DNA from 3 places in the Streptomyces sp. NPDC087420 genome. Region 2 is predicted to be linked to each of the others. Evidence: riboswitches for the same ligand, from Rfam matches in the RefSeq annotation. Region 2 holds a riboswitch; each other region holds the start of a gene.
The links. A riboswitch is a leader RNA that binds a small molecule or an ion and turns the genes downstream of it on or off. The one in region 2 is predicted to bind S-adenosylmethionine.
Positions count from the first base shown of each region.

Region 1: it holds a riboswitch for S-adenosylmethionine, as region 2 does, so the genes downstream of both, ACIO1C_RS09825 (aminotransferase class V-fold PLP-dependent enzyme) here and thrC (threonine synthase) in region 2, are expected to answer to the same signal.
Region 3: it holds a riboswitch for S-adenosylmethionine, as region 2 does, so the genes downstream of both, ACIO1C_RS03005 (putative leader peptide) here and thrC (threonine synthase) in region 2, are expected to answer to the same signal.

Region 1 is NZ_JBIUXU010000004.1:261,338-271,879, forward strand. It holds gene ACIO1C_RS09800 (NlpC/P60 family protein) at 1-157, opposite strand, end outside; gene ACIO1C_RS09805 (NYN domain-containing protein) at 475-1,839, opposite strand; gene ACIO1C_RS09810 (hypothetical protein) at 1,873-2,115, opposite strand; gene ACIO1C_RS09815 (rhomboid family intramembrane serine protease) at 2,297-2,974, shown strand; gene ACIO1C_RS09820 (Lrp/AsnC family transcriptional regulator) at 2,971-3,252, shown strand; gene ACIO1C_RS09825 (aminotransferase class V-fold PLP-dependent enzyme) at 3,305-4,675, opposite strand; SAM riboswitch class IV at 4,756-4,873, opposite strand; gene trpD (anthranilate phosphoribosyltransferase) at 5,007-6,071, opposite strand; gene ACIO1C_RS09835 (cytochrome bc complex cytochrome b subunit) at 6,299-7,930, opposite strand; gene ACIO1C_RS09840 (Rieske 2Fe-2S domain-containing protein) at 7,927-8,985, opposite strand; gene ACIO1C_RS09845 (c-type cytochrome) at 8,982-9,791, opposite strand; gene ACIO1C_RS09850 (heme-copper oxidase subunit III) at 9,867-10,487, opposite strand.
Region 2 is NZ_JBIUXU010000022.1:33,901-44,442, forward strand. It holds partial or broken gene ACIO1C_RS33955 (ROK family protein) at 1-198, opposite strand, end outside; gene ACIO1C_RS33960 (ABC transporter substrate-binding protein) at 489-1,715, shown strand; gene ACIO1C_RS33965 (DUF3263 domain-containing protein) at 1,717-2,010, shown strand; gene otsB (trehalose-phosphatase) at 2,177-3,025, shown strand; gene ACIO1C_RS33975 (trehalose-6-phosphate synthase) at 3,063-4,475, opposite strand; gene ACIO1C_RS33980 (hypothetical protein) at 4,543-4,692, opposite strand; gene ACIO1C_RS33985 (glucosyl-3-phosphoglycerate synthase) at 4,731-5,711, opposite strand; SAM riboswitch class I at 5,878-6,005, shown strand; gene thrC (threonine synthase) at 6,021-7,316, shown strand; gene ACIO1C_RS33995 (MoaD/ThiS family protein) at 7,395-7,673, shown strand; gene ACIO1C_RS34000 (cold-shock protein) at 8,037-8,240, shown strand; gene groL (chaperonin GroEL) at 8,550-10,175, shown strand; gene ACIO1C_RS34010 (Uma2 family endonuclease) at 10,286-10,542, opposite strand, start outside.
Region 3 is NZ_JBIUXU010000001.1:712,453-722,994, forward strand. It holds gene ACIO1C_RS02980 (dipeptide ABC transporter ATP-binding protein) at 1-1,371, opposite strand, end outside; gene ACIO1C_RS02985 (ABC transporter permease) at 1,368-2,291, opposite strand; gene ACIO1C_RS02990 (ABC transporter permease) at 2,296-3,282, opposite strand; gene ACIO1C_RS02995 (ABC transporter substrate-binding protein) at 3,279-5,039, opposite strand; gene ACIO1C_RS03000 (acyl-CoA dehydrogenase family protein) at 5,032-6,249, opposite strand; SAM riboswitch class IV at 6,787-6,900, shown strand; gene ACIO1C_RS03005 (putative leader peptide) at 6,934-7,095, shown strand; gene ACIO1C_RS03010 (LLM class flavin-dependent oxidoreductase) at 7,298-8,503, shown strand; gene ACIO1C_RS03015 (NtaA/DmoA family FMN-dependent monooxygenase) at 8,565-9,959, shown strand; gene ACIO1C_RS03020 (LLM class flavin-dependent oxidoreductase) at 9,956-10,542, shown strand, end outside.

The DNA of each region.
Region 1 (10,542 bases), on a different contig from region 2:
GGTAGAGCTTGTCGACCTGCTCCTTGACCTCCGCCTTGGACGGCTTCGGGGCCGCGTTGGCGGCCTGGGAGGTCAGCGCTACGGCAGCGGCCGCGGTCACGGTGAGAACGGTCACCCGGGCGCGGTTGGGCTGCTTGGGACGACGGTGGGACGCCACGAAGGCGAGCTCCTTCTTCCTCAGCCGCCTACCGGGCAGGGGACGAATGTCCCGGCTCCGCGCCTTCAGCTCCCCCGGGAACCGGGCTGGACGGCGTGGACTCGGCGGTTCCTTCGCTGCCACCCCGAATGGGTGATCGACCGCGCGAAGGTTCGAGGCCTGACCCTAGTGACCTTCTTGTGATCAGTTCAAATCCTCACGGGAAAAATCTCGGCCGCGGGGGGCATAATTTACCGACACCACACAGGCAGTAATGGACATTTGACGCTCCGGTGGCCACAAGAGATGCCAATTCGGTCATTGGCCGCACAAGTTGACTAGCTGCGCGAAAGCCGCTTCAGCAACAAGGCGGACGCGACGGGCCGGGCACCGGCCTTCGCCACCCCGTCCGCGACCTCACGGTCGGTGGAGACCACCACGACGGGCCGCCCCGGCGGCTCCGCGCGCACGAGCTGGCGGATCAGTTCGTCCGCCGTGATCCCGGGCTTCGAGAACAGCACCCGTACCCCGCGCGGCGGGGCGAGCAGCACCGGGGCCGCCAGCTCCGCCCCGTCGAAGACACACGTCATCTCGGCGCCCGACTGGGCCGCCAGCATGGCGAGCCCGCCCAGCAGCCGCAGCCGCTGCTTCTCGAGCGGCATCGTCGGATAGCCGGTCTTGGTGACGTTGTAGCCGTCCACGATCAGATGCGACTGGGGCAGCGCCAGCAACTGGTCGAGCAGCGCCGGGTCCAGGTCGGAGAGCGCCCGCGCCGCGACGTCCTTCGGCGACATCCGGCCCGGCTCGACGGCGTCGACCGTGTCGGCAGGCCGGGCGTTGGCCGGCGGCAGGGCCAGCTCGCGGCGCAGCCCCTGCGCCGACTCCAGGACCGTGTCCAGCAGCAGCCGCAGCCGCATGTCCTCTATGGACCGGCCCTCGCGCGCGGCCCTGCGGCTCGCCTCGACCGTGGACTCGGCCTCGTTCAGCCGCGCCCTGATCCGCCGGGTCTCGCTCTCGGCGGCCGACACCTGCGCGGCGGCCTCCGCCTTGAGCGTCTCGGACTCGGCGGTCGTACGGCGCAGGGCGGCCTCGCCGCGCTTGACGTCGCTCTGGGCGCTGCGCAGCTTGCGGTGGAGCGATTCGGCCTCCTTGCGGGCCGTCTCCAGCTCCGTACGCAACCGTTCGTTCTCGGTCTTCGTCAGCGCCCTGGCGACGGCCAGCTCTTCGCGCAGCCGCTCCAGCTCGCGCCTGGCCTCCTCGCCGGCGCGCTCGGCGTCGGCCCGCTGGGCCTCCTCGCCGGCGGCCGCCACCAACTTCACCCATCCGGGGGGCCGCAGCACGTACGCGGCGGCGGCCACATCCACGGGATCGGCCGCCGCGGGCGGCGATCCGGACTCCAGGGCGGAGGACAGCTCGGGCTGCGACTGCGTGATCCGCTCCCCGATCCGCTGGCGGAAGAGGGGGTCGCTCTCCAGCGCGGCGGCCATCGCGTTGCCCGCGAACTTGGCACGCCTGTTCGGGGTGAAGCGGGCGTACTGGCGCAGCTGCGCCGGGAGTTCGGAGACCGTCAGCCCGCCGAAGGCGTCCGAGACCAGCGCGACGACCCGGCGTCTCACCCCGTCCGGGAGCGGACGGTCGAGCGCCTCGGCGGCGTCACCGCCGGCCGCACCGGCCGGCTCGGCACCGCTGTCCGGCTGCTCCACGATCCGTCACCCCACTACCCTCGGGCGGTTCCCTCAGGAACCGGCGCCCGGCCTGTCGACCAGCTCGATCTGGTCCACCGCGTTGCACCAACGGCAGCGCACGGACTCGATGGTCTCACTGACCACCTCTCGCTCCTCCACCTTCGGCTCCCCCGCCAGGTCCAGATGGACGTACTCCACGACCCTCGACGACCGGGTCACGTCGAAGCGCGTGAGATTGCCGCAGAGCGTGCAGCGCCACCGGGTGGCGGCCGTCGGCCGGGGAACCGTCGTCATCGTGCCGTCCTTGAGTGTCGGGGTGGGGCCGGCGGTGCGCCGTCGAACGTGTGGATGTCCGCCCGTAACCCTACGGCCTCGCGGGTACCCCATGGCCCGGCGAGGCATTCCCGCCCGATGACTCCCCGTACGCCATGCTCTGTCCGTGATCAATTGGCGCACGGCGAACGACGGCCCCGTGGTGACGTACGGACTGATCGCGCTCTGCGTGCTGACGTTCCTGATCAGCCCCCTGTCGGGCTTCACCATGGCGTACGGGAGGGGCGAGGCGCTCCTCGGTGCGCAGAGCGCGTACTTCGAACGCTGGGGTGTCGTCCCCGGCCAGTTGACGCACGACCCCACCCCGCGCGCCCTGCTGACCCCTCTCACCGCGCTGTTCGTCCACGGCAGCTGGCTGCACCTGCTGGGGAACATGCTCTTCCTCTACGTCTTCGGGGCGATGACGGAGGAGCGGATGGGGCGACTGCACTTCGCGCTGTTCTACCTGGCCGCCGGCTACGCGGCCCTCTTCGTGTACGCGATGGCCAACGCGGGCTCGGAGCAGACCCTGGTGGGGGCGTCCGGCGCGATCTCCGCGGTGCTGGGCGCCTTCCTGCGCCTCTTCCCCCGGGCGCGGGTCACCAGCCTCTTCCCGTTCCTCCTCTTCCTGCCGCTGCGCTTCCCCGCCTGGATCGTGCTGATCTTCTGGTTCGTCCTCCAGTGGGTGGCGGCGCGGAACGCCGGATCGGGGCCCGGGGTCGCGTACCTCGCCCATCTGGTGGGCTTCGCCGTGGGCTTCTGCTACGCCTGGGGGCGTTACCGGCGTAGCGATAGGGTGGAGGTCAAAGCCGTGGCCACCGAGGGAGAACGTCAGCCGTGATCACCGCGATCGTGCTCATCAAGACCAGCGTCGGCCGGATCCCCGAGATCGCCGAGTCGATCGCCGCGCTGGACAGCGTCAGCGAGGTCTTCTCGGTCACCGGTACGTACGACCTGATCGCCATGGTGCGGGTCGCCAAGCACGACGACCTGGCGGACATCATCCCCGGTTCGATCAGCAAGATCGAAGGCGTCGAGGCGACGGACACACACGTCGCGTTCCGTACGTACTCCCAGCACGACCTGGAGGCGGCCTTCGCGATCGGACTCGACGCGTAGGCCGCCTCCAGGCGGTGCGCAGGGGAACGACGCCCTCCCGTGCGAGCGTGCGTCAGACGGTCTCGCCGTCCCGGTCCGGGACGCAGCGGCCCTCCTCGGTGCGGTAGCTCCAGCGGGCGCCCTCGCGCACCAGCTCCTTCACGGCGCCGACAAACCGGTCCACGTGCTCGTCGGGCGTTCCCGCGCCGAAGCTCACCCGAATGGCGTTGAGCGAGCGCTCGCCCGGCTCCGCCTCCGGGGCGCCGCACTCCCCCGGGTCCTGCGGGTCGCTGCCCAGCAGGGTCCGTACCAGCGGGTGGGCGCAGAACAGGCCGTCCCGCACCCCGATGCCGTACTCCGCGGAGAGCGCCGCGGCGAAGTGCGAGCTGTTCCAGCCCTCCACCACGAACGAGAGCACGCCGACGCGCGGGGCGTCGTCCCCGAACAGCGACAGCACCCGGACCTCGGGCACCTCGGCCAGGCCCGCCCGCACGCGGCGGACAAGCCGCTGCTCCCGGGCGACGAGCGTGTCGAACCCGGCCTCTTCGAGCGCCTTGCACGCCGAGGCGATGGCGTACACGCCGATGACGTTGGGCGAACCGGCCTCGTGACGGGCGGCCGTGGTGTGCCAGTCGACGTCCACCCCGCCGTCCGCACGCCGGGCGACCTTGCGGCTGGCGCCGCCGCCCGCCAGGTACGGCTCCGCCTCCCGCAGCCAGTCGGCGCGGCCCGCGAGGACACCGGAGCCGAAGGGCGCGTACAGCTTGTGCCCGGAGAAGGCGACCCAGTCGACGTCCAGTCCGGCGATGTCGACGGGGTGGTGCGGGGCGAGCTGCGCCGCGTCGAGGACGATCTGCGCGCCGTGCCGGTGGGCGGCGGCGGCCAGCTCCCGTACGGGCCAGATCTCGCCGGTCACGTTGGACGCGCCGGTGACACAGACCAGGGCGGGGCCCTGCTCCCGCCCGGCGAGCGCCCGGTCGAGCGTGGCGACGGCCTCGGCGGGGGTACGGGGCGCGTTCAGGTACGTCACCCGGGCGTCGCGCCAGGGCAGCAGCGAGGCGTGGTGCTCGGTCTCGAACACGAAGACCTGGGTGCCCGCGGGGACCACGGCGGCCAGCAGGTTGAGCGAGTCGGTGGTCGAACGGGTGAAGACGACCTGGTCGTCGGGGCGGCAGCCGAGGAACTCGGCGACGGTACGGCGGCTGTTCTCGAACAGGTCCGTCGACAGCTGGGAGAGGTAGCCGGCGCCGCGGTGCACGCTGCCGTAGTACGGCGCGTAGGCGGCGACGTCGTCCCACACCCGCTGGAGCGCGGGGGCGCTCGCGGCGTAGTCGAGGGCGGCGTAGGTGACCTCGCCCCCGGTGACGAGCGGGACGGTCACGTCGCGCCCGAGCACGGGCAGCGGCGCCGCACAGGCGGGGTCGTCGGTGGCGGTGGCAATGATGGACGACGACGTGGCGGCGTTCGGGTATGCGGACGTCACGAGACTGCTCCCTCGAGGACCTGGACCCCAAGAAAGCCAGGGGTCCGCGCTTGCCGCAGACCTCGCTGCCTACGGCCTGGTCTTCACCCGGGGCACCCCGCCACGGACGGAGGGTTGCCGGACAGCGAGCCGGGGCCTAAATCGCTGTCACTCATGACCTTGTCGAAGAGCTTGACACAGACAGACAGCGGCCTCAAGTCCGCGTCCGGGATGTGGAACAGAGCAGGCGGGGGGAACGGAAGAGGCGGGGCGGGGCCGGTGGCCGCACCCCGCCCGCCCGCTACCGCTACCGCTACCGGTGCGACGCCTCGACCCAGCGCGCGAGGACCCGCCCCGCCGCGCCCGAGTCCACCGACTCCGCCGCGCGCGCGATGCCCGCCGCCAGCTGGAGTTCCAGCGCGTCGTCCGTCGGGTCCAGCGCGACCAGCGCCGCCGCCGCGTTCAGGAGCACCGCGTCCCGTACGGGACCGGTCTCACCGGCCAGCAGCCGCCGGGCCACATCCGCGTTGTACGACGCGTCCGCGCCCCGCAGCGCCTCCACCGGCACCAGAGCCAGGCCCACCTCACGCGGGTCGAACGGCACCTCGCCGACCTTCCCGTCCCGGACGATCCACACCCGCGAGGTCGCGGTCGTCGTCAGCTCGTCGAGCCCGTCGTCGCCCCGGAAGACCAGCGCCGAACTGCCGCGCTCGGCCAGCACGCCCGCCACGATCGGCGCCATCCGCAGGTCCGCCACGCCGACGGCCTGGGACCGTACCCGGGCCGGGTTGGTCAGCGGCCCGAGGATGTTGAACGTGGTCTGCGCGCCCAGCTCCCGGCGCGCCTTGGCCGCGTACCGCAGCGCGGGGTGGAACTTCACCGCGAAGCAGAAGGTGATCCCCGCCTCCTCCGCGACCTCCGCGACCCGCCGCGGTGTCAGTTCCAGGTTGACGCCGAGCTTCTCCAGGACGTCGGAGGCACCGCTCGCGGACGACGCGGCGCGGTTGCCGTGCTTGACGACCTTCGCGCCGGTACCCGCGACCACGATCGCCGCCATCGTGGAGATGTTGACCGTCTTGGCGAGGTCGCCGCCGGTCCCCACGATGTCGACCGTACGGCCGGGCACTTCGATGGTGTTGGCGTGCGCGTACATCGCGCGGACGAGCCCGGAGACCTCCTCGACGGTCTCGCCCTTCGCCCGCAGCGCCACGGCGAAGCCGGCGATCTGCGCGTCGGTGGCCTCGCCGTCCATGATCTGGTCCATCGCCCAGGCGGTGTCGTCCGTGGACAGGTTCTCGCCGCGCAGCAGGGGGTTGAGGACGCCCGGCCAGGTCCGGGCCGCCACGGTGTCGCCTCCGACGGGGGTAACAGCGCTCATGCTCGCTCCTGGGTGTCAGTACAACGGGTCCCCGGCCTGCCGCCGGGCCCGCCGCCCAGCCTATCGGCGGACACCGGCCCCGCGGGCCCCGTGCCCGTACTGCGGACCGGCCGGTGCAGCGGGGAGCCCGCACCGGACCGCACCCGACAACGCCGAGGGCCCCGGCCGGTCTCGGGAAGGAGACCGGCCGGGGCCCTCGGTGGTGGCGACCCTGGGGGCCGGTGGGATCAGTGGTGGCCGTGGCCGCTCGTGATCTCCTTGTACTCCTCGGCGGTGGGCTTGGGGATCTGGGTGTTCTCCCCGTAGAAGCCCTTGCTGAGCTTCACCCGCGCCTTCTCGACCGGCGAGACCTTCCGCTCGACACCGTTCTCGTCGACCGTGGGGCCGAGCTCCGCCGGCTTCTGCTGCTCGTGCGCGGTGAGCTTGTACAGGTCACCCTGCTCCAGCGGCGTGTGGACCTCGACGAACTCGCCGTGCGGCAGCCGCTTGATGAGCCCGGACTCGCGTCCGTGCAGCACCTTCTCCGCGTCCGCGCGCTGAAGGCCGAGGCAGAACCGCTTGGTGACGACGAAGGTGAGGACCGGGACGACGAAGAACCCGACCCGGACGAACCAGGTGATCGTGTTGATCGACAGGTGGAAGTGCGTGGCCCAGATGTCGTTTCCACCACCGACCAGCAGGACGAAGTACCACGACAGCCAGGCGACGCCGAAGGCCGTACGGGTCGGCGCGTTGCGCGGCCGGTCCGCGATGTGGTGCTCACGGTCGTCCTTGGTGACCCACGCCTCGATGAACGGGTAGACCGCGATCGCGACGAGCACCAGCGGGAAGATGATCAGCGGGATGAACACCCCCAGGACCAGCGTGTGGCCCCAGAAGTTGATCTCCCAGCCGGGCATGAACCGGATGAGCCCCTCGGAGAAGCCCATGTACCAGTCGGGCTGCGCACCGGTGGAGACCTGGTCGGGCCGGTAGGGGCCGATCGACCAGATCGGGTTAATCGTGGCGATCGCCGAGACGACCGAGATCACACCGAAGACCAGGAAGAAGAACCCGCCGGCCTTCGCCATGTAGATCGGCAGCAGGGGCATGCCGACGACGTTCTTCTCCGTACGGCCGGGGCCCGCGAACTGGGTGTGCTTGTGCACGAACACCAGGATCAGGTGCCCGGCCACCAGGCCCAGCATCAGTCCGGGCAGCAGCAGGATGTGGACCGAGTAGAACCGGCTCACGAAGTCGCCGCCGGGGAATTCCCCGCCGAACAGGAACATCGAGATGTACGTACCGACGATCGGCACCGACAGGATCGCGCCCTGCACGAAGCGGACACCGGTGCCGGACAGCAGGTCGTCGGGGAGCGAGTAACCGGTGAACCCGGTGAACATGCCGAGGACGAACAGCAGGAAGCCGAACAGCCAGTTGACCTCACGGGGCTTGCGGAACGCACCCGTGAAGAACACGCGCATCATGTGCACGAGCATCGCCGCGAGGAAGATCAGCGCGGCCCAGTGGTGGATCTGGCGGATCAGCAGGCCGCCGCGGACGTCGAAGCTGATGTCCAGCGTCGAGGAGAACGCCTCCGACATCCGTACACCCTGGAGGGGCACGTAACTGCCGTGGTAGACGACCTCGTTCATCGACGGGTGGAAGAACAGCGTCAGATAGACACCCGTGAGGATGATGATGATGAAGCTGTAGAGGCTGACCTCGCCCAGCATGAAGGACCAGTGGTCCGGGAAGATCTTCCGCATGTTGGCCTTGGCCAGGCCGTAGATGCCCAGCCGGCCGTCCGCCCAGTCGGCGACCCGTTCGCCGGCGGGCGTCTTGCGGGGGTTCGTCTCGTCCGTGCTGTTACTCATCCGCGCTCCCAGAAGGCAGGGCCGACGGGCTCTTCGAAGTCGCCGAGCGCCTCGAGGTTGCCCTCACCGTTCACTCCGATCCGCAGCTGCGGAAGAGCGTGACCGGCCGGGCCGAAGAGGACCCGGGCGCCGTCGGAGAGGTCGAAGGTGGACTGGTGGCACGGGCAGAGCACGTGGTGCGTCTGCTGCTCGTACAGGCTGATCGGGCAGCCGACGTGGGTGCAGATCTTCGAGTAGGCCACGATCCCCTCGTGGGACCACTCGAGTTCGCGCTTGTCCTTGATGTCCTCCGGCTGGATACGGACGATCATCAGGGCGGCCTTGGCGATCTCCTTCTGGAACTCCTCGCTGTCCTCCTCCAGCCCCTCGGGCATGGCGAAGGTCAGCGAGCCCACGACGACGTCCTCGGGACGCAGCGGCTCCAGGGTGTTCATGTTGATGAGCTGCTTGCCCTTGGCCCACAGAGTGGTGCGGAGCTTCTTCTCCGGCAGCGGGCCGAGGTCGCGCAGCAGCACCACACCGGAGAGCGGTACGAACGCCAGCGCCCCGAACATCGTGTTGCGGATCAGCTTGCGCCGCCCGAAGCCGGACTCCGACGCACCGGCCGCGAAGTCCGCCAGGACCTTCGCCTTGACCTCGGGCGTCGCCGCGATGGGGTGGCGCTCGTCGGTCATCTCCACGTCCGACATCAGCGTGCGCGCCCAGTGGACCGCGCCGGCGCCGATGCAGAACAGGGCGATGCCGAGCGTCACTCCCAGCGAGAAGTTCAGGATGCTGATGTGCCCGATCGGCCAGATGTAGACGATCTTGTCCACGGGGAACGCGACGAAGGACGCGATGAACGCGACCGTCGCCAGCATCGAGAGCAGGAACAGGAAGGCGACCACCCGCTCGGACCGCTTGGCGGCGCGCTCGTCGATGTCCTGGATCCGCGGCTGATGCGCCGGCAGTCCCGGGTCGGCGAACGGATCGTCCGTCCGCTCGACCGCGCCGCCGTGCCCTGGCTCCTGCGCGCTCGGCAGGTTCTTTTCTTCTGGAATCTCTTGGCTACTCATGACTTCTTGGCCTTAGCGGTGTGGGCCGCGACCCAGATGGCGACTGCGATACATGCGCCGAGCCCGAAGATCCAGCCGAACAGGCCCTCACTGACGGGGCCGAGGCCGCCCAGGTTGAGGCCGCCGGGGCTCGGCGAGTCGGCGCCGTTCACCGCCTGGATGTACGCGATGAGGTCCTTCTTCTGCTGTTCCGGCATCGTCGTGTCCGGGAAGGACGGCATGTTCTGCGGGCCGGTCTGCATGGCCTCGTAGATGTGCTTGGGGTTGACGCCGTCCAGGTTCGGTGCGGTCTTGCCGTGTGTCAGCGCGCCGCCCTCACCCGTGAAGTTGTGGCACTGGGTGCAGTTGGTACGGAACAGGTCGCCGCCCCTGGCGATGTCCGCGCCGTCGGGGCTGTACTGCTCCGAGGTCGGCTGGGCGGGTCCCGCGCCGAGGGACGCGACGTACGCGGCGAGCTGGTCGATCTCCTTCTGGGAGTAGATGACCGGCTTCTTCGGCACCTGCGCGCCGGGCTGCTGGGCGGGCATACGGCCGGTGCCGACCTGGAAGTCCACGGCGGCCGCGCCGACGCCCACCAGGGAGGGACCGTCGCTGCTGCCCTGGCCGCCCACTCCGTGGCAGCTCGCGCAGCCCACGGAGTAGAGCTTCTTGCCCTCCTCGATGGCGAGTGACTGGGAGGTGGTGTCGGCCTGCGCCTTGTCCGCGGGCGCGAACGCCGCGTACAGCCCCCCGGTGGCCGCCAGCGCGAGGAGTAGGACGACGACCGCAGCCAGCGGATGGCGTCGTCGTGCGGAGAGCTTTTTCACGGATTACCCCGGTGTCAGGATCTTCTGCGTCGGTGCTTGCTGGACAGTGTGCGGACGCGCTCAGGGGCGCGTCCGTTACTTGATCAAGTAGATCGTGGCGAAAAGGCCGATCCAGACGACATCGACGAAGTGCCAGTAATAGGACACAACGATGGCGGCGGTTGCTTGTTCGTGGGTGAACCTCTTGGCCGCGTACGTCCTGCCGAGGACGAACAGGAAGGCGATCAGGCCACCTGTCACATGCGCACCGTGGAAGCCGGTGGTCAGGTAGAACACCGAGCCGTACGGGTCGGAGGACAGCGAGATGCCGTCGTTCCTGACCAGTTCGGTGTACTCGAAGATCTGACCGCCGATGAAGATCGCACCCATCACGAACGTGATCACGAACCAGGTGCGGAGCTTCTTCACGTCACCGCGCTCCGCGGCGAAGACGCCGAGCTGGCAGGTGAGTGAGGAAAGCACCAGGATCGTGGTGTTCGTCGCCGAGAACGGAACGTTCAGGGACGACGCCACTTCCTTCCAGTGCTCCTCCCCCGTCACGGATCGCAGGGTGAAGTACATCGCGAAGAGGGCCGCGAAGAACATCAGCTCGGAACTCAACCAGATGATCGTTCCGACGCTGGTGAGGTTCGGCCGATTGACCGACGGGTGCGCGTGCCCGGTTTCTACTGTCGTTGCTGTCGCCACGACCGACATTATGTCGGTCCCTTATCCCGCCCTCACTCCGGGGGGTGCAGTTCGGTGTGTCCAT
Region 2 (10,542 bases):
CACGGCGCTCTCGCCGAAGTGCTCGATGCCGTACGCGCGCAGGTCGGCCGCGAAGTCGAGAATGGTCTCGACGACCGCGTCGGGCCCGCGCTCCCGGTCGGTGGCCCGCCGCGCTTCGTACAGCAGCGCGCCGTCCGCCCCGACCAGGGCGGCTTTCATACCGGTGCCGCCCACATCGAGGGCGATGACGTGTCTCACAAGAACAGTCTCGCGCGTAGACCCTTGAAAGGTCTAGTCCACTGGACTGGATTGTTGCGTGTCCATACAAAGGTCTGACGCGGTCCCGGCCTTGAGAGATGCCCGGTTGAGACGTTGCCGAAGCGAAACCCCGCAGTTGTGGACCTTAAACCTCCGGATAGGGGAAAATCACTGCCTTGTAACAGGGCGCCACAGGGGACCGACTGGGACCTTACGTACACCGGAAGAACAAGGGTGGGGACAGAGCTGTGCAGCAGCGCTACCTGGGAGTGACCGCGGCGATAGCCGCGATGGGCATGACAATGGCGCTGGCGGGTTGCGGTGCCACCGGGTCGTCGGGCGACGTCACCCTCAAACTCGTCGCCGCCGACTACGGGACCGGCCCGGCCAACAGCTCCGAGAAGTACTGGTCCGCGCTGGCCAAGGACTTCGAGACCAAGAATCCCGGGATCAAGATCGACGTCGACGTCCGCTCGTGGAAGACCGTCGACGCGGACGTCGCCTCGATGGTCAAGCGGGGGGAGGCCCCCGACATCGCGCAGATCGGGGCCTACGCCGACTACGTCAAGCAGGACGCTCTCTACAGTGCGGACGAACTCCTCAACATCCCCACCCAGGCGAACTTCCTGACGCAGCTGTCCGACGCGGGGAAGGTCAACCGCATCCAGTACGGGCTGCCGTTCGTCGCGTCCACCCGGCTGCTCTTCTACAACGAGAAGCTCTTCAACGAGGCCGGGCTGAGCGCTCCGAAGACCTGGGCCGACATCGAGTCGGACGCCAAGGCGCTGAAGGAGAAGGGCGTCACCACGCCGTTCGCCCTGCCGCTGGGGACCGAAGAGGCGCAGGCCGAGACGATGATGTGGCTGCTGAGCGGCGGGGGCGGCTACACCGAGACCGCCGACGACTCGTACAGCATCGACTCGGCCCAGAACGTGAACACCTTCAGGTGGCTCCAGAAGAACATGGTCGGGGCCGGGCTGACCGGGCCCGTGGCGCCGGAGAAGCTGGACCGCGCGGCGGCGTTCACGGCGTTCAACGCCGGCAAGGTCGGCATGCTGAACGGCCACCCGACGCTGATGCAGGAGGCCGAGAAGGCCGGCATCAAGGTCGGGATGGTCCCGCTGCCTGGCATCAACGGCACGTCCAAGTCGTCGATGGGTGTCGCCGACTGGATGATGGCCTTCAAGCAGCCCGGCCACCGCGAAGCGGCGGGCAAGTTCCTGGACTTCACGTTCAGCGACAAGAACGTGCTCGACTTCGTGGGCCAGTACGACCTCCTGCCCGTCACGTACAGCGCGAACGAGGCGATGGCCGCGGATCCGGAGTACAAGGACCTGAGCAAGTTCCAGGAGGCGCTGCCGACGTCGCAGCTGCCGCCCGTCGGCAAGACGTCGTGGGCGAAGGTCAGCGAGAGCATCAAGAAGAACATCGGCAAGGCCGTCGAGCCGGGTGTGAACCCGTCGACGGTGCTGGGGGAGATCGCGCGGGACGCGGTCACGGCGGAAGCCGCGGAGTAGCGTGCCGGATCCCGAACCCGAAGAGGCCGCGCCCTCCGCCGCCCCCTCCACCCCTTCCCCCTCCGACCTCCCGGATCTCTCGGAGCGGGACAGGGCGGTGCTGGCGATGGAGCGGCGCGGCTGGCCGGGGCCCGGGGCGAAGGAGCGGGCGATCCGGGAGGGCCTGGGGATCTCGCCGACCCGCTACTACCAGGTGCTGGGTGCCCTGCTCGACGACCCCCGGGCCCTGGCCCACGACCCGGTCACGGTGAACCGCCTGCGCCGCGTCAGGGCTGCCCGCCGGGAGCGCCGTTGAGGTCGTCCCGTACCTCCCGCCCGGTGGGCGGTCGCTGTTACTGATGTCCTCAATCGCCGGACGGGCTTGATTGTGCCGGGCAGGGGGCTGTTCAAGCCCGTCCGGCGATTGAGGACAATCAGTGAGCCGCGCCGAGGTACCGGGCCGCACGGATAAGGTCATGGACATGGGCAGCCCCGAGATCCCCCTGCCGAGTCCCTCGACCCCCGCCGGCGCCGAAGGCCTGGCCGCGTTCCTCGCGCGGCCCGCCAAGGCCGTCGTCGCGCTCGACTTCGACGGCACTCTCGCCGACATCGTCCCCGACCCCGAACAGGCCCGCGCGCACCCGCGCGCCGTCCCGGCCCTGGCGGCCCTCGCGCCGCACGTCGCCTCCATCGCCGTGGTCACCGGCCGCCCGGCCGAGGTCGCGGTCCGGTTCGGCGGCTTCGCGGGGGTGCCGGGCCTGGAACACCTCGTGGTCCTCGGCCACTACGGCGCCGAGCGCTGGGACGCGGCCACCGGCACCGTCAGCGCCCCCGCCCCGCACCCGGGTGTGTCGGCCGCCCGCGCCGAACTCCCCGGCCTCCTCGACGGGTTCGCCGCCTCGCGGGGCACCTGGATCGAGGAGAAGGGCCAGGCGTTCGCGGTCCACACCCGCAGGGCCACCGACCCCCAGGCGGCCTTCGACACCCTGCGCACCCCCCTCGCCGCCCTGGCCACCCGCCACGGCCTGGTCCTGGAACCGGGCCGCATGGTCCTGGAACTGCGCCCGCCCGGCGTGGACAAGGGCGTGGCCCTGACGGAGTACGTACACGAATCAGGCGCCGAGACCGTCCTGTACGCGGGCGACGACCTGGGCGACCTCCCGGCCTACGCGGCGGTCGACACCCTCCGCGCCAACGGCCACCCGGGCCTCCTGGTGTGCAGCGGCACCGAGGTCCCGGAACTGTCCACCAGGTCCGACCTCACCCTCCCGGGCCCCGCAGCCGTGGCCGACTTCCTGGCAGCCCTGGCGCAGGCGGTGTCCCGAACCTGACCGCGGCCACCGCACGCCCGCGCCCGACACCGCGCCATCAGGCGCGCAGCGCCTCCAGTTGGTCCAGGAACCACTGGGACGGCGGGAGGGCCGTGGCCGCCGCCGCCAGGCGTTTGGTGCGTTCCGCGCGTTCGTCCTGGGGCATCGTCAGGGCCTCGTGGAGGGCTGTCGCCGTCGCCGTGACGTCGTACGGGTTCACCACCAGCGCGTCCTCGCCCAGCTCTTCGTACGCGCCCGCCTCGCGGGACAGGACCAGGACGCAGCCGTTCTCGGAGACCACCGGGATCTCCTTCGCGACCAGGTTCATGCCGTCGCGGATCGGGTTGACCAGGGCCACGTCCGCCAGGCGGTACGCGGCCAGGGAGCGGGCGAAGTCGTCCTTGACGTGGAGGACGACCGGGAGCCAGCCGTACGTGCCGAAGTCCAGGTTGATCGCGTCCGCCACGCGCTGGACCTCGGCCGTGTAGTCGCGGTAGACCGACAGGTCCTGGCGGGAGGGGTAGGCGAAGGCCACGTGGACCACCCGTTCGCGCCACTCCGGGTGGTCGGTCAGCAGCTGCCGGTACGCCAACAGGCCGCGGACGATGTTCTTGGACAGTTCCGTACGGTCCACCCGGACGATCGTCCGCCGGTCCGTCCCGCCGATCTCCTCGCGCAACGACGCGATGCGCTCGTCCACGTCGGGGCGGTGCGCCCGTTCGCGCAGGAAGTCCGCGTCCGCGCCCAGGCCGTGCACGCCGATGCGGGTGTTGCCGGTGCCGCCCAGCAGCTCCGTACAGCAGGCCGTGAAGGCGTCCGCCCAGCGGTGCGTGAGGAACGCCGCGCGGTCCGCGCCCAGGATGCCCCGGAGCAGCTGGCGCGCGATGTCGTCGGGGAGCAGCCGGAAGTAGTCGACCGGCGCCCAGGGGGTGTGCGAGAAGTGGCCGATCCGCAGGTCGGGACGGAGGGCCCGGAGCATGCCGGGCACCAGCGCCAGGTGGTAGTCCTGGACGAGGACGGAGGCGCCGTCGCCCGCCTCGTCCGCCAGCGCCTCGGCGAACGCGCGGTTGTACGCCTCGTACGACGCCCACTGGGCGCGGAACTCCGCGCCGAAGGACGGCTCCAGCGGGGTCTGGTAGAGCAGGTGGTGGACGAACCAGAGCGTGGAGTTGGCCACCCCGTTGTACGCGTCCGCGTAGACGTCGGGGGCGATGCCCAGCATCCGTACGCGCTGCCCGCCCGTGTCCTCCGGGTCCAGCCGGCCGCCCGTACGCCGGACCGCCTCGCGGTCGCCGTCGCCGAGCGCCGCGCACACCCACACCGCGTCCGTGTCGGGGCCGATGGCCGAGAGGCCGGACACCAGCCCGCCGCCGCCGCGCCGGGCCTCCAGCGCTCCGTCGTCGCGGAGCGTGTACGAGACGGGGCCGCGGTTGGACGCGACGAGGACCTGGGCGGCCTGCTCGGAAACCATGTGCCGAAATCTAGCCCGTACGGGAAACGCTCAAACGTACGGAGGTGGTCCGGGCGTGGTGCGTGGCTCAGTCGCCCCCGCGTCCCCTCGCCGCCGCCAGCGCCACCACTCCCGCCCCCGTCAGCGCGACCGCCACCCCGCCCAGCAGCCACAGCCGCTCGGCGGTGACGCCGTCGGCCGCCGCCGCGAGGAACCACAAGCTCAGGGGAGTGTTCATAAGTGTGCAATATAGGCAAATGAGATCATCGCGGGGTGTTACGCCGCGCGGCCGGCCGTGTACTCCGCGATCTCCCGCATCGGCGGCCGCTCCTCCGTGTCCACGTCGTACGTGCGCGGTTCAAAGCCGCGCTCGCCCCGCTCGAACTGCGTCAGCTCGGGCCGTACGAGGTGCGCCCCCAGTTGTGACCCCAGGTACGACCGCGACAGGCGCAGCTGCGCCGTACGGTAGATCGCCGCCGCCATCCGCCCCAGCGCCCGGTCGTCCTGGTGCCGGTGCAGGCGCGTGCCCACGTCGACCTGGCCCAGCGCGTCGAGCCCCACGCTGTGCAGCGCGTCCACGAGCAGCCCCAGCTCCACGCCGTACCCGACGGGGAACGGCAGCCGCTCCAGCAGGGTCCGCCGGGCCGCGTACTCTCCGCCGAGCGGCTGGACGAACCCCGCCAGGCGCGGCCAGTGCAGATTCAGCAGCGGCCGGGCCACCAGCTCCGTCACCCGTCCGCCCTGGCCCGGGGAAGCGCCCCCACCCGTACCCAGCGGCCTGTCGTACATCGCCTTCACCAGCTGTACGTCAGGCTCCGTCAGCAGCGGCCCCACGATCCCCGTCACGAAGTCCGCCGAGAACTCCCGCAGATCCGCGTCCACGAAGCACACCACGTCCCCGCCCGTCACCAGCAGCGACCGCCACAGCACCTCGCCCTTGCCGGGCAGCGCCGGCAGCCGCGGCAGGATGTCGTCCCGGCGCACCACCCGCGCGCCCGCCTCCGCCGCGACCTTCGCCGTGGCGTCGGACGAACCGGAGTCGATCACCACCAGCTCGTCGACCAGCGGCACCTTCTCCATCAGCTCACGCCGGATCACCGTCACGATCCCGCCGACCGTTTCCTCCTCGTCCAGCGCGGGCAGCACCACGCTGACGGTGGTGCCACGCGCGGCCTTCGCCGCCAGGAGCCGGTCGAGCGGACGGTCGGCCACGGACCAGGAACGCCTGGTCAGCCAGCGTTCCACCTCTTCCAGCACGGTCGGTTCTCCCTGAAAGTGATCCATCTCGCGGTGCGGACCACTATCTCCAGGGTCCGCTCCTTCGGTTACAGTCTTGAACAACACGAATGACCACCGCATGTCGGGGGTCATCCGGTGGACAAACGCTCGGATCGCGGGACCGACCCCGGATCCGATGCCATACCGCTCATCCAGAGGGGCAGAGGGAACGGCCCGTTGAAGCCCCGGCAACCCTCCCGCCGACCGCGAGGTCATGGTGGGGAAGGTGCCAATTCCGTCTTGCGGCGAAGTACGTCGTGAGGAAGATGAGGAAAGGGCCTCGCCTCCATGTCTGTGCAGACCGTCCCCACGCCCGGTGTCACCCCCGGTGCCGTCGATCTCGGACCCGCCGCCGCCCTCTCGTGCCGCGAATGCGGCGAGCGCTTCGACCTCGGCCCGATCTTCGCCTGCGCGTCCTGTTTCGGGCCGCTCGAAGTGGCGTACGACCTGCCGAGCGGCACCCCCGAAGAGCTGAAGAAGCGCATCGCCGAGGGTCCCGACAACATCTGGCGCTACGCGCCGCTGCTGCCCGTCCCCGCCGACGTGGCGACCAAGCCCAACATCAACCCCGGCTTCACCAAGCTCGTCAAGGCCGACAACCTCGCCCGTGAACTCGGCGTCACCGGCGGCCTGTACGTGAAGGACGACTCCGGCAACCCGACGCACTCCTTCAAGGACCGCGTCGTCGCCATCGCCGTCGAGGCCGCCCGCGCCTTCGGCTTCACCACGCTCTCCTGCTCCTCCACCGGCAACTTGGCCGGCGCCGTCGGCGCCGCCGCCGCCCGCGCCGGCTTCCGCTCCTGCGTCTTCATCCCGAGCGACCTGGAGCAGGGCAAGGTCGTCATGGCCGCGGTGTACGGCGGTGAACTCGTCGGCATCGAGGGCAACTACGACGACGTCAACCGCTTCTGCTCCGAACTCATCGGCGACCCGCTCGGCGAGGGCTGGGGCTTCGTGAACGTCAACCTCCGCCCGTACTACGGCGAGGGCTCCAAGACGCTCGCGTACGAGATCTGCGAACAGCTCGGCTGGCAGCTGCCCGACCAGCTCGTCATCCCCATCGCCTCGGGGTCGCAGCTCACGAAGATCGACAAGGGTCTCCAGGAGCTCATCAAGCTGGGCCTCGTGGAGGACAAGCCGTACAAGATCTTCGGCGCCCAGGCCGAGGGCTGCTCCCCGGTCTCCGCCGCCTTCAAGGCGGGCCACGACGTCGTACGGCCCCAGAAGCCGAACACCATCGCCAAGTCCCTGGCGATCGGCAACCCGGCCGACGGCCCGTACGTCCTCGACATCGCCCGCCGCACCGGCGGCGCCGTGGACGACGTGAACGACGAGCAGATCGTGGACGCGATCAAGCTGCTGGCCCGCACCGAGGGGATCTTCGCGGAGACCGCGGGCGGGGTGACCGTCGGCGTGACGAAGAAGCTCATCGACGCCGGCCTGCTCGACCCGACGCTGACGACGGTCGTGCTCAACACGGGCGACGGTCTCAAGACGCTGGACGCCGTGGCCCCGACCACAGGACCCACCGCCACGATCCGCCCGAGCCTCGACGCGTTCCGCGCCGCCGGCCTGGCCCACTGAGCCACCGCTCGCACTGGGCCGCCGCGCGCCGCGTCCCGTCCCCGCGTCCCGCCCATCACTGAAGGAAGGCACCCCACCATGAGCGTCAAGGTCCGCATCCCCACCATCCTCCGTACGTACACCGGTGGCCAGGCCGAGGTTCCGGCGGAGGGCGAGACCCTCTCCGAGGTCATCCAGTCGCTGGAGGCCAACCACCCCGGCATCGCCGCGCGCGTCCTGGACGACGAGGGCAAGCTGCGCCGCTTCGTCAACGTGTACGTGAACGACGACGACGTCCGGTTCGAACAGGGCCTCCAGACGGTGACCCCCGCGGGCGCCGGCATCTCGATCATCCCGGCGGTCGCCGGCGGCTGCTGACGCCTGATCACGGGGACGCCCGACGGGTGTCCTCGGCCCCTCCGTACAAGAAGTGGCCCCCTCCGCACAGGAAGCGGAGGGGGCCATTCTTTATGGTTGAGCGCGGTAGAGTTGGGAACACCCCCTCGCGGCCGGTGCCGAGCGCATACGAGAACGCGACAACCTGGGGTCAAACTCTCGGTGACTTTTGCGGGCACATGTGTGTTTTGCCCGGCCCGACTTGCCCCGGAACGCAGTCAATCCGTCGCTATGTGTGTTCGGTCGTGCCCAGATTTCTCGTCCGATTGACCTGTTGCAGAGGGCAGTTGGGCAGATACATTCAGCCGCGGTCGAAGCGTTCCGGCAGTAATAGGGGAGTAAGGCATGGCTCAGGGCACCGTCAAATGGTTCAACGCGGAGAAGGGCTACGGCTTCATCGCGGTCGACGGTGGTGCGGATGTTTTCGTCCACTACAGCGCGATCCAGATGGACGGCTACCGCACCCTTGAAGAAGGTCAGCGAGTTGAGTTCGAGATCTCGCAGGGCCAGAAGGGTCCGCAGGCGGACATGGTCAAGCTCGCCGTCTGATCCCGGCGCGATCGGCCACCGACGCACTCACGCCGAGGGGCCCGTATCCCATACAGGGATACGGGCCCCTCGTGCGTGTACGGGACCCTCGCGCGGGGGTGCCGGGCCGGGGGAGGAGCTTGCACTCTCGGGGGTCGAGTGCTAATCATTGGCGTTAGCACTCTGCAAGTGAGAGTGACAACTTATGGACCGGGTCAGTGAGGCCCGGAGGGACCGGTGGAGCAAGGAACCGCCGGGCTCTCAGGCCGTCCGTCGCGGGCGCGGGCGCGGTCCGGAGCAATCCACCCCAGTCCGGGAGGACCACTTCACATGGCCAAGATCATCGCGTTCGACGAGGAGGCACGGCGCGGTCTCGAGCGCGGGATGAACCAGCTCGCCGACGCCGTCAAGGTCACCCTTGGTCCCAAGGGTCGCAACGTCGTCCTCGAGAAGAAGTGGGGCGCCCCCACGATCACCAACGATGGTGTTTCCATCGCCAAGGAGATCGAGCTCGAGGACCCGTACGAAAAGATCGGCGCAGAGCTGGTCAAGGAAGTCGCCAAGAAGACGGACGACGTCGCCGGTGACGGTACGACCACCGCGACCGTCCTCGCCCAGGCACTCGTCCGCGAGGGCCTGCGCAACGTGGCGGCCGGCGCCAACCCGATGGCCCTCAAGCGCGGGATCGAGAAGGCCGTCGAGGCCGTCTCCGGTGCCCTGCTGGAGCAGGCCAAGGACGTGGAGACCAAGGAGCAGATCGCTTCGACGGCCTCCATCTCCGCCGCCGACACCCAGATCGGCGAGCTCATCGCCGAGGCGATGGACAAGGTCGGCAAGGAAGGCGTCATCACCGTCGAGGAGTCGCAGACCTTCGGTCTGGAGCTTGAGCTCACCGAGGGCATGCGCTTCGACAAGGGCTACATCTCGGCGTACTTCGCCACCGACATGGAGCGCATGGAGTCGTCCCTGGACGACCCGTACATCCTGATCGTCAACTCCAAGATCGGCAACGTGAAGGACCTCCTTCCGCTGCTGGAGAAGGTCATGCAGTCGGGCAAGCCCCTGCTGATCATCGCGGAGGACGTCGAGGGCGAGGCGCTGTCGACCCTGGTCGTCAACAAGATCCGTGGCACCTTCAAGTCCGTCGCCGTCAAGGCCCCGGGCTTCGGTGACCGCCGCAAGGCGATGCTGAACGACATCGCCATCCTCACGGGCGGCACGGTCATCTCCGAAGAGGTCGGCCTCAAGCTGGAGAACGCCGGTCTCGACCTGCTGGGCCGCGCCCGCAAGGTCGTCATCACCAAGGACGAGACCACCATCGTCGACGGTTCTGGCGAGAGCGACCAGGTCGCCGGCCGCGTGAACCAGATCCGCGCCGAGATCGAGAACAGCGACTCGGACTACGACCGCGAGAAGCTCCAGGAGCGCCTCGCGAAGCTGGCCGGCGGCGTGGCTGTCATCAAGGCCGGCGCCGCGACCGAGGTCGAGCTCAAGGAGCGCAAGCACCGCATCGAGGACGCGGTGCGCAACGCCAAGGCCGCCGTCGAGGAGGGCATCGTCGCCGGTGGTGGCGTGGCTCTGCTCCAGGCTTCCTCGGTGTTCGAGAAGCTCGAGCTCGAAGGTGACGAGGCCACGGGCGCGAACATCGTCAAGCTCGCGCTGGAGGCTCCGCTCAAGCAGATCGCCGTCAACGGTGGTCTCGAAGGCGGCGTCATCGTCGAGAAGGTCCGCAACCTGCCGATCGGTCACGGCCTCAACGCCGCGACCGGCGAGTACGTGGACATGATCGCCGAGGGCATCATCGACCCCGCGAAGGTCACCCGTTCCGCGCTTCAGAACGCGGCCTCCATCGCGGCGCTGTTCCTCACCACCGAGGCCGTCATCGCCGACAAGCCTGAGAAGGCCGGCGCGGGCGGCGCCCCGGGCGGCATGCCGGGCGGCGACATGGACTTCTGAGCCCGCTGCCGTACGGCCGTACGGCACCTGCTCGGAGCGTTCCTGAACCGAGGGCGGTACCCCTTCCGGGGGGTGCCGCCCTCGGGCGTTTCCGGAGCGGGGGTCCGGTATCAGCGGGTGTAGTCCTTGAGCTTTTCCGTCTCCAGGGTGATGGCGACCGGGTCGGGCACCTTCACGGTGGCGCCGTACGGAAAGGACGTGCGGGTCTGGTACTCGCCGTCGCGGGGGTCGGTGTAGACCACGACCTTCTCCGCGTTCCGGTCGATCAGGAGGTAGACGGGGATTTCGGCCCCCGCGTAGCCGTCCCGCTTGTGGATGTGGTCGCGCAGGCCGGTGTCGTAGTCGTGCGAGGTGACCTCGACCGTCA
Region 3 (10,542 bases), on a different contig from region 2:
GAAGGAGCCCAGCGGATCCTGGTGGACGACCTGGATCCGCCGCCGCCCGGGCCGGCGCTCCCGCTCCGGGACGCCACTCCAGGGCGCGCCCTCGAACCGGACCGTGCCCTCGTCCGGTTCCACCAGGCCGAGCACGACCCGTGCCGTGGTCGTCTTCCCGGAGCCGGACTCGCCGACGAGGCCGAGGGTCTCGCCCGCGCCGAGCCGGAACGACACGTCACCGACGGCGGTGTACGAGCCGCCGCCCGGCGCGCGGAAGCGCTTGGAGATCCCCTCGACCTCCAGCAGGGCCGGTCCCGGCGGTGTGCCGGCCGGTGCGGCGGCGGTCGCCGGGGACACGGGAACGGCGCGGGTGGCTGTCGTACGCGGAGGCACCGGTGCCGGCGCGTCCGGGTGCCAGCAGAGCGTCAGATGCCCGTCCCCGTCGGCCACGGCCGCGGGCAGTTCCGTACGGCACCGCTCGTCGGCCGACGCGCAGCGCGCCGCGTACGGGCAGCCGCCAGGACCGGCGGGAGGACGTCCGGGGGCGGCGGCGGACAGCCGCGTGCCCTTGGAGTGGATCGCCGGTACCGCCGCCAGCAGGGCCCTGGTGTACGGGTGCCGGGGATCCTTCAGTACGTCCCCGGCCCGCCCCTGCTCCACGACCAGACCGCCGTACATGACCGCGACCCGGTCGGCGAGCCGGGACACCACGGCGAGGTCGTGGCTGATCAGCATCAGGGCGGTGCCCTCTCCGACCAGCCGGTTCAGCAGCCCGAAGACCTGGGCCTGGACGGTCACGTCCAGGGCGGTGGTCGGCTCGTCGGCCACCAGCAGCTCCGGGGCGCCCGACAGCGCCGAGGCGATCAGCGCGCGCTGGCGCAGCCCGCCGGAGAGCTGGTGCGGGTACTCACCGGCCCGCCGGGCGGGGTCGGGGATCCCGGCGCTCGCCAGCAGGCCGAGCGTCCGCGTCCGCGCCTCGGGACCACGGGCCAGGTCGTGCGCGCGCAGCGTCTCCCGCACCTCGGCGCCGACCGTGCGCAGCGGGTCCAGGGAGACGAGCGCGTCCTGGAGGACAAGACCGATGCGGCGGCCCCGTACCGCACGCCACTGACGCTCCGACAGCGCGGTCAGGTCCACACCGTCGAAGTCGAGGCGCCTGGCCGTGACGGTGGCGCTGCCTCCGGTCAGCCCGAGCAGGGTGCGGGCGGTGACACTCTTGCCCGAGCCCGACTCGCCGACCACGGCGAGGCATTCGCCCCGGTCGACGGTGAACGACACGTCCCGTACGGCCCTGACCTCGCCGCCCCGCCGGAACGTGACGTCCAGCCCCTCGACGGTCAGCAACCGCGACCCGGGGGTGGTGTGGGACACGGTGGTGGTCGTGGTCATCGGGCGGTCCTCCGGGTGAAGCGCTGCTGGGCGAAGCGGCCGACCACATTGACGGCGATCACGGTGGTGGTGACGGCGGCCCCCGGGAACACACCGATCCACCACGCGGTCTGGAGGAAGTCGCGCCCGGCGGACAGCAGCGCCCCCCACTCGGGCGAGGGCGCCGCCGGGCCCAGGCCCAGGAAGCTGAGCCCGGAGGCCGAGATCAGCGCGGTGCCGAACCCCACGGTCGCCAGGGTCAGCAGCGGGGCCAGGGCGTTCGGCAGGACGTGCCGCAGCACGACCTGCCGGCGTGGCAGCCCGAGGGCCACCGCCGATTCGACGTACCCGGAGCGCCGGACCACCATGGCCTCCGCCCGCACCAGCCGGGCGTAGCCGGGGATGAAGGCGATGCCGATGGCGGTCATGATGTTGACCGTGCCGGAGCCCAGGACGGTCACGACCAGCAGCGCCAGCAGCAGGGCGGGCAGGGCCAGCAGGACGTCCGCGAGCCGCATCAGGAGCTGGTCGGCGGCGCGTCCGCCGAGCGCGGCGGCCAGCCCGAGGACCGCGCCCCCGACCACGGCGATGACGGTCGAGCCGAAGCCGAGGAGCAGCGAGGGCCGGGCGCCGTAGAGGATCCGGGCGTACAGGTCGCGGCCCAGCTGGTCGGTGCCGAGCCAGTGCGCGGAGCTGGGGCCCGTCAGCGCCTGGAGCGGGTCGATGTCGGAGGGCGGGACGCGGGTGAACAGACCGGGGGCCAGCGCGACGAGCACGATGACCAGGAGCAGGGCGCCCGCGAGCAGGACGGTGGGCGGAACGGCCGTGAGCGGGCCCGCCCACCGGCCGCGCGCCCGCGCCGGTGCGGGCGGGGCGGCGGCGGGCGGGCCGGCGGCGGGGGCACCGGCGGTGCCGAGATCGGGGAGGAGTGAACCGGTCATGGGGTCAGGCGCTCCTGAGCCGCGGGTCGATGACGGAGTAGAGCAGTTCCACGACGGTGGAGATCACGACGAAGACACACGCGGAGAGCAGCACCACGCCGATCACGACCGGCATGTCCTTGGCGCTGACCGCCTGGAGGGTGAGCGAGCCGATGCCGGGCCGGCCGAAGACGGTCTCCACCAGGACGGCGCCGCCGATCAGCGAGCCGGTGAGCCAGCCCGCCAGGGTGAGCAGCGGTACGGCGGCGTGGCGCAGCGCGTGCCGGAGCCGTACCGCCGTCTGGCTGATGCCCCGGGACCGGGCGGTGACCACGAAGGGCTGTTCCAGGGCGGCTTCGAGCCCCTCGCGCAGGACTTGGGCCAGCACCCCGGTGAGCGGCAGGGCCAGGGTGACGGCGGGCAGGACGAGCGAGGCGAAGCCGTCGGCGCCCGCCACCGGGAAGACCTGGAAGCGGAACGAGAAGACGGTCAGCAGCACGATCCCCACCCAGTACGAGGGGGTGGAGGCCGCGACCAGCTCCCAGGCCGAGGCGACGGCGCGGAGCGCGGGCCGGCGCCCGGCCGTCGCCACCGCGGAGAGCACCGCGAGGACGACGGCCAGGGCCAGCCCGGCGAGGGCGAGTTGCACGGTCGGCAGCAGCTGGTCGCCGATGAGCGACCGCACCGGCCGCTGCAACTGGTAGGACTGGCCCAGGTCTCCCTGGACCAGCCTGCCCAGGTAGTGCGCGTACTGCCCGGCGACGGGCCGGTCGAAGCCGTACTCCCGGCTGATCTCGGCCCGCACGGCGGGGGAGCCGGCGTTGGACGGTCCCAGCAGGACGGAGACGGGGTCGCCCGGGATGAGCTGGAGCGTCAGGAAGGCCAGGGTGGCCGCTCCCACCAGCACCGCCACCGCCGAGGCGAGCCGCCTGGCGATTCCGCCCGCCAGGGCCGTGGCGCCGATGTACGCACCCCGGCGAACCGGGCCCCGCCCGGCCGGGACCGCCGTCACTTCGAGACCAGCCAGGCGTCGTAGAACGTCAGCCAGTTGCTCGCGTTGAAGGTGAGCCCCTTCACCCGGTCGGACTGCCCGACGAGGGAGACCTGGGTGTAGAGGGGGACGACGACCGCCAGGTCGATCGCCCGCTGCTGCACCTTGGGGTAGACGTCCGCGCGGACCTTCTCGTCCAGCGTGGCCCGTCCCTGGTCCGTCCACGTGTCGAAGGACGGGTCGGTCAGGAAGGTGGCGTTGATGCCGCCCTTGGCGGGCGCGCTGCCGGAGTTGAAGAACAGCCACAGCACATCGGGGTCGAAGCGCGGCCAGCTGAGGTCGATAATGTTCGCCTTGCCGCCGTAGACCTTGGTGTTGTACGTGCCGATGTCGAGGTTGGGGCGCTTGACCTCGACCCCGACCTTCTTCAGGTCGGCCTGGACGGCCTGGCCCAGGATGTCGCGTCCCTCCCGGGTGGCCTGGATGGACAGTTGGGGCCACTCGACGCTGAGCCGCTTGCCGCCCTTGGTGCGGTAGCCCTGCGCGTCGCGCCCGGTCCAGCCCGCCTCGTCCAGGAGTTGGGCGGAGACCTCCGGGTCGTACGGCCAACTGCCCTCAAGGGTCTTGTCGTAGTCGGGCGTGGTCGGGCTGATGGGGCTCCAGGCTCGGGGGTACTGCCCGAACGTGACCGTCTTCACGTCCTGGTCGATGTTGATCCCGCGCTGGATCGCCTTGCGCACCCGCTGGTCGTCCAGCGGCGCGATCGATGCGTTGAGCCAGAGGTTGTAGTTGCCGCCGGGAGCGGCCCGGGACACGAGCTTGAGGCCCGGGGTCGCCTTGACGGTCGTGACGTTCTGCGGCGGGATGGCCTTGGCCACCTGCACCTGGCCACTGGTCAGCGCCCCCGACCTGACCGAGGCCGCCGGCAGGAAGCGGACGACCAGCTTGTCCAGGTGCGCGGGCCCGGTGTGCGCGGCCGTCGCCGGTCCCCAGTCGTAGTCGGGGTTGCGGGTCAGTACCGCGGACTGGCCCTTGGTGTAGCTGGTGAAGACGAAGGGCCCGCTGCCCACGTCCGCCGGGCCGCCCGCCGCGAGCTTGCCCGCGTCCGCCGCGAGGGCCTTGGGGGAGTAGAAGCCCAGATAGGTTGTGCTCGCCGCCTGGAGGAAGGGCGCGAACGGCTTCGAGAAGGTGACCTTCGCCGTGTACGGGTCGACGACCTGGGTGCCGGTGTACGGGCCCAACAGGTTCGCGGCGTAGAGGGACTTGGTCGTCTTGGCGACGATGTGGTCGAAGTTGGCCTTCACGGCGGCGGCGTCGAACCGGGCGCCGTCGGTGAACGTCACGTCCTTCCGCAGGTGGAAGGTGTAGCTCTTGAAGTCGGCCCCGACCTCCCACTTGGTGGCCAGCCACGGGTGGAACTTCCCCGAGGCGTCCTGCGACACCAGCGAGTCGAAGACCCCGCGCTGGATCTCGGCGGTGACGTCCTGCGTGCTGGCGTGGATGTCCCACGAGACGGGTTCGGTGTCGACGGCGGTCGTGAGCGTGCCGCCCCGGACCGGTTTGCCCGCGGCTGCCGTACTGGTGCCGTTGTCGCCCGGCGAGCAGGCGGTGAGAAGGAATAGCCCGCTCAGCGAAACCGCGAGGAGACGACCGAGTCGGGGCAGGGTGGTGCGCATGGTGACCCCCGGCGTGGTGGAACTGGAGTGAGAGTGGGTGTGGGTGGTGATGCGGTGGGAGATCGATCGGGGCGCAGGTGCGGACAGGACCGGCTCAGGCACCCGGTGCCTCCTTCGCCAGGGCCGCCGCACCGATCACCGCGAGCGCGGCGTCCTCCTGCGGCGCGTGCACCCCGACGGACTGGATGTCGCGGAAGTGCCGCTCCAGCGGGTTGGCCTGGGCCAGCCCCGGGTTGCCGAGGAGGCGCAGTCCCGTCTGCACGGCGGTGGTCACATGGCGTACGACCACGACCTTCGCGGCCAGCGCGTCGACGCCCCCGACGGGAACGCCGCGGTCCACCCGGTCCGCCACCCCGAAGATCAGCTGTTCGGCGCCGGCGAGCAGCGTCTCGATCTCGCCCGCCGCCTGCCGGACGCGGTCCGTGGTGGCCAGCGAGCGGCCCAGCGCGGCGGGCACCCGCTCGTGGGCGAAGGTGTGCACGTACTGCTGCGCGGCGCGTGCCACGCCCAGGTAGAGCGCGGACGACAGCAGGAGCATGATCGTGCCGGGCAGGCGGCCCGCCACCGGCGCCGCGCCGGGCGCCTCCAGCTCGTGCACGTACTCCGCGGGGATCTCGACGTCGGTGAACCGGACCTCGTGGCTCCCGGTGGCGCGCATGCCCAGCTGGTGCCAGGTCGGCACGATCTCGATGCCGGGTGTCCGCGCGGGTACCACGAAGTTGCCCACCCGGGGTGACGCCTCGTCGGTCGCCGCCCAGACCAGGAAGTAGCTGAGCCCCTCCGCGCCGGTGACAAACCGCTTCCTGCCCCGGATCGACCAGCCGTTCGCGGTCCGCCTGGCGGTGGTCGCCGGCAGGCCGCCCCGGGTGGACGACCCCATCTCGGGCTCCGCGCGGGCGTGGTTGAGCAGGGTGGGACGCAGCGCGGACTCTTCCAGCACCCGGGCGTACAGCTCCTCGGGCCACGGGCTCCGGGTCTGGAGGAGATGGGGGACGATGGTCATCCCGGCGATCAGCGCGGTGGACGGGTCGCCCCGGCCGAGCGCCAGCAGGATCTTCGTGACGTCGGTGAAACTCACCCCGGACCCGCCGTACTTCGCGTCCACCCCGGCGGTCAACAGCCCCGCCTCGTGCACCAGTTGGAGCGGAGCGTGCGGGAAGGACCCGGTGCGGTCGTACTCGGCCGCGGTCGCCGCGAGGGACGCGCTCACCTCGTCCAGCCGGCCGAGATCGGCACGTAACAGCCGGCTCTCGGTTGCGGCGGGTCTCGTGAGTCCCCCCACCGGGACGGGGAGGGAAGAAGCGGTGACCATGGGCGTGTCCTTGCGTCTGGGTGGCTGTCCGGACACCGTCGGTGAGCGGCGGTGGGCGGGCTGAGGGCGCGACCGGGCGCCGGCCGGACGGGACCGGGCGTGGCCCGGTCGGCCGCTGGCCGTGGGGGAGGCGGAAGGGAGCGTCAGGAGGTGCGGGAGTGCGTGTGCCGTCCCGCGCCGCTCACCGGAGGCCCGGTGGCGGGGACGTGCTCATCGGCTCAACGACAGCCGGTCGACTTGACCTTGCCGAAGTCCACGACTCGGCATTGAGTCAGACGGGGCGTCAGATGATGGTCGAGTCCGTGGCGGCATGCGAGGGCGCAAGCCGGGTACCGGCCGTACTCCGTCGCGATCGCTGGCCTGAACATGGCACTGAGCATGCAGGACGAGGGCACTCTGCGTCCAATGCCGAATACTGATCGAGATTGATCACGAACGCTTATCGGTCACTCGCGGATCGGTACGCGCCCGGGGGACGGTCTGTGCTCATCGAGTGGGGATTGTGCCGGACACCGATGCGGAGTTACCGTTCACGCAGGTTATGAGTGTCAGCGACAAGCCCTGGTTGGCTGACCGGCAACCCTCCTGACGCGGCGGGGTGCTCCAGGTGACGACCCGGCGGAGCCGAAGACGGCAGCGCAAGCGCGAGAGCTCGGACCGGTACGACCGGTCGAGGCGGAGGTGATGGCAGTGCGAGGACGGTACGGCACACGCACGGCCTTCGCCGTCAGGAGCCGCCACCCCCGTGCCGTCGGCATGTTCTCCCGGCGCCACATCGATCTCCAGCGTGTCGCCGGCGCCCTGTGTCCGGCGTACGTGAACGCCGCGCCGCGGCACACCCCGTAGCGGCACCTCCTCCGCCGCACGGCCCCGACGTACAGCGCCCTCCGACGCACGTCCGCCGACTTCCGCCCGGGACAGGACCCGGAAACGGAAGGCACTCGGCATGTCCAGGAGAACTCCCGGTCCAGGAGAACTCCGCGCCCACGTGATGTTCGAGTCCACCTTTTCGAGTCCACGAGATTTCCGAGCGGGAAGCGGTACCGCCATGCCTTCAGCACCTTCACCCCTCCATCTGGCCGTCGCCCTCGACGCCGCGGGCTGGCATCCGGCGGCCTGGCGCGAGCCAGGTGCCCGGCCCCGCGAGCTGTTCACCGCGCGGTACTGGACCGACCTGGTGACCGAGGCCGAGCGGGGCCTGCTGGACTTCGTGACCATCGAGGACTCCCTGAGCCTCCAGTCCTCGTCCTTCGCCGGACCCGACGGCCGCACCGACCAGGTACGGGGCCGGCTCGACGCGGTGCTGGTCGCCGCCCGGGTCGCGCCGCTGACCCGGCACATCGGATTGATCCCCACGGCCGTCGTCACCCACACCGAGCCGTTCCACGTCTCCAAGGCCATCGCCACCCTCGACCACGTCAGCACCGGCCGGGCCGGCGTCCAGGTCAAGGTGTCAGGACGCGCCGACGAGGCCCCGCACTTCGGCCGCAGGCCGGCCGTCCAACTGCGTGTCGACGAGCTGGACTCGCCCGCGGGCCTGGCCCTGCTGAAGGAGCTCTTCGACGAGGCGGGCGACTACGTCGAAGTGCTGCGCAGGCTCTGGGACAGCTGGGAGGACGACGCCGAGATCCGCGACGCGGCCACCGGCCGCTTCATCGACAGGGACAAGCTCCACTACATCGACTTCACGGGGGAGCGGTTCAGCGTCAAGGGCCCCTCCATCACCCCGCGCCCGCCGCAGGGACAGCCGGTCGTCGCCGCGCTCGCCCACCGTGCGGAACCGTTCCGCCTCGTCGCGACCTCGACCGACGTCGGCTTCGTCACCCCGCGCGACCCCGAGGACACCAGGGCGATCCTCACCGAGATCCGCGCCGCGCAGGCCACCGCCGGGCGCGCCGATGAGACCGTCCACGTCTTCGGCGACCTGGTCGTCTTCCTCGACGACGACCCCGCGGCCGCCGCCGGCCGCAGGGCACACCTGGAGGAGCGCGCGGGCGCCCCCTACACCAGTGACGCCCGGGTCTTCACCGGTACGCCCGCCGAGCTGGCAGACCTGCTCCTCGAAGGCCAGGAGGCCGGCCTGACCGGATTCCGCCTGCGGCCCGCCGCCCTGCCCCACGACCTGGAGCGGATCACCCGGGGCCTGGTGCCGGAACTCCAGCGGCGCGGAGTCTTCCGTACCGCCTACGAGGCGGCCACCCTGCGCGGCCTGCTCGGGCTGCCCCGCCCCGCGAACCGGTACGCCGCGCTCTGAGCGTGACCCGGCCTCGCCCGCTCCGAAGAGAGCTCCGAAGACACGTAAGGACGCACCCCGCATGAGCAAGCCCGTCAAGCAGATCCACCTCGCCGCCCACTTCCCCGGCGTGAACAACAGCACCGTGTGGAGCGACCCCGCCGCCGGCAGCCAGATCGACTTCAGCTCCTTCGCCCACCTCGCCAGGACGGCGGAGCGCGCCAAGTTCGACTTCCTCTTCCTGGCCGAGGGGCTGCGGCTGCGCGAGCAGAACGGGGAGATCTACGACCTCGACGTCGTCGGCCGTCCCGACACCTTCACCGTCCTCACCGCCCTGGCCGCCGTCACCGAGAAGCTCGGACTCGCCGGGACGATCAACTCCACGTTCAACGAACCGTACGAAGTGGCCCGGCAGTTCGCGACGCTCGACCACCTGTCCGCGGGCCGGGCCGCCTGGAACGTCGTCACCTCCTGGGACGAGTTCACCGGACAGAACTTCCGGCGCGGCGGCTTCCTGGCCCAGGAGGACCGCTACCTGCGCGCCCGGCAGTTCCTCGCCGCGACCTGGGAGCTGTTCGACTCCTGGCGCGGCGACGAGATCACGGCCGACCAGGACGCCGGGATCTTCCTCACCGATCCGGCGCCCGGCCGGTTCGACCACCACGTCGACCAGTTCGGCATCAGCGGCCACTTCAACGTCCCCCGCAGCCCGCAGGGCCGCCCCGTCATCTTCCAGGCGGGCGACTCCGAGGAGGGCAGGGAGTTCGCGGCCTCGGGCGCGGACGCCATCTTCACCCGCCACGGCACCCTGGAGGACGGCCAGGCGTTCTACACCGACGTCAAGCGGCGCCTCGCCCGGTACGGCCGCGCCCACGACGAGCTGAAGATCCTGCCCGGCGTCACCTTCGTGCTCGGGGACACCGACGCCGACGCCGGGGAGAAGGCGGACGTCATCCGCCACCAGCAGGTCAGCGGCCCCACCGCCATCAAACTGCTCGAACAGCTCTGGAACCGCGACCTCAGCTCGTACGACCCCGACGGACCGCTGCCCGCCGTCGACCCGCTCGTCGGCGAGAACACCGTGGCCCGGGGCAGGGCCTCCGTACGGATGCACCGCGACCCGGTGGCCACCGCCGCCCGGTGGCGCGCCCTGGCCGAGGAGAAGGACCTCTCGATCCGCGAGCTGATCATCGCGGTGACCGGACGGCAGTCCTTCATCGGCTCCCCGGCCACCGTCGCGGAAGCGCTCAACCACTTCGTCCAGTCCGACGCCAGCGACGGATTCATCCTCACCCCGCACCTGACACCCGGCGGTCTGGACGACTTCGCCGACACCGTCGTACCGCTGCTCCAGGAGAGGGGCGTCTTCCGCGTCGAGTACGAGGGCGACACCCTGCGCGAGCACTTGGGGCTCGGTGCGGCCGGCGCGGTGCGGTCCGACCTGGCCGGGGCCGCCAACAGGAAGGCCGCGTCATGAAGTTCCTCGCCATCACCCTGATCGTGCACGCGCCCGACCCGGTCACCGGTGTCAAGAAATCGACCCACGACCGCTTCCGGGAGGTGATCGACAACGCCCTGCTCGCCGAAGAGCTGGGCTTCGACGGCTTCGGGGTGGGCGAGCGCCACGAGCGCCCCTTCATCTCCTCGTCGCCGCCGGTCGTGCTGAGCCATCTCGCCGCCCTCACCCGGCGGATCCGGCTGTTCACGGCGGTGACCACCCTGAGCCTGCTCGACCCGGTCCGGGCGTACGAGGACTACGCCACGCTCGACCACCTGTCCAACGGCCGCCTGGAACTGATCATCGGCAAGGGCAACGGAGCCGCCCAGCGCGAGCTCTACCACGTCACCGCCGAGGACCAGTGGGAGCGCAACGCCGAGTCGTACGAACTCTTCCGGCAGATCTGGCGCAACGACAAGGTCACCGCCTCACCCGTGTTCCGGGGCGAGTTGAAGGACGCCGAGGTCTGGCCCCGGCCGTACCAGCGGCCCGTCCGCGTCTGGCACGGCAGCGCGACCAGCCGGGAGTCGGTGGACCTGGCCGCCCGCTACGGCGACCCGCT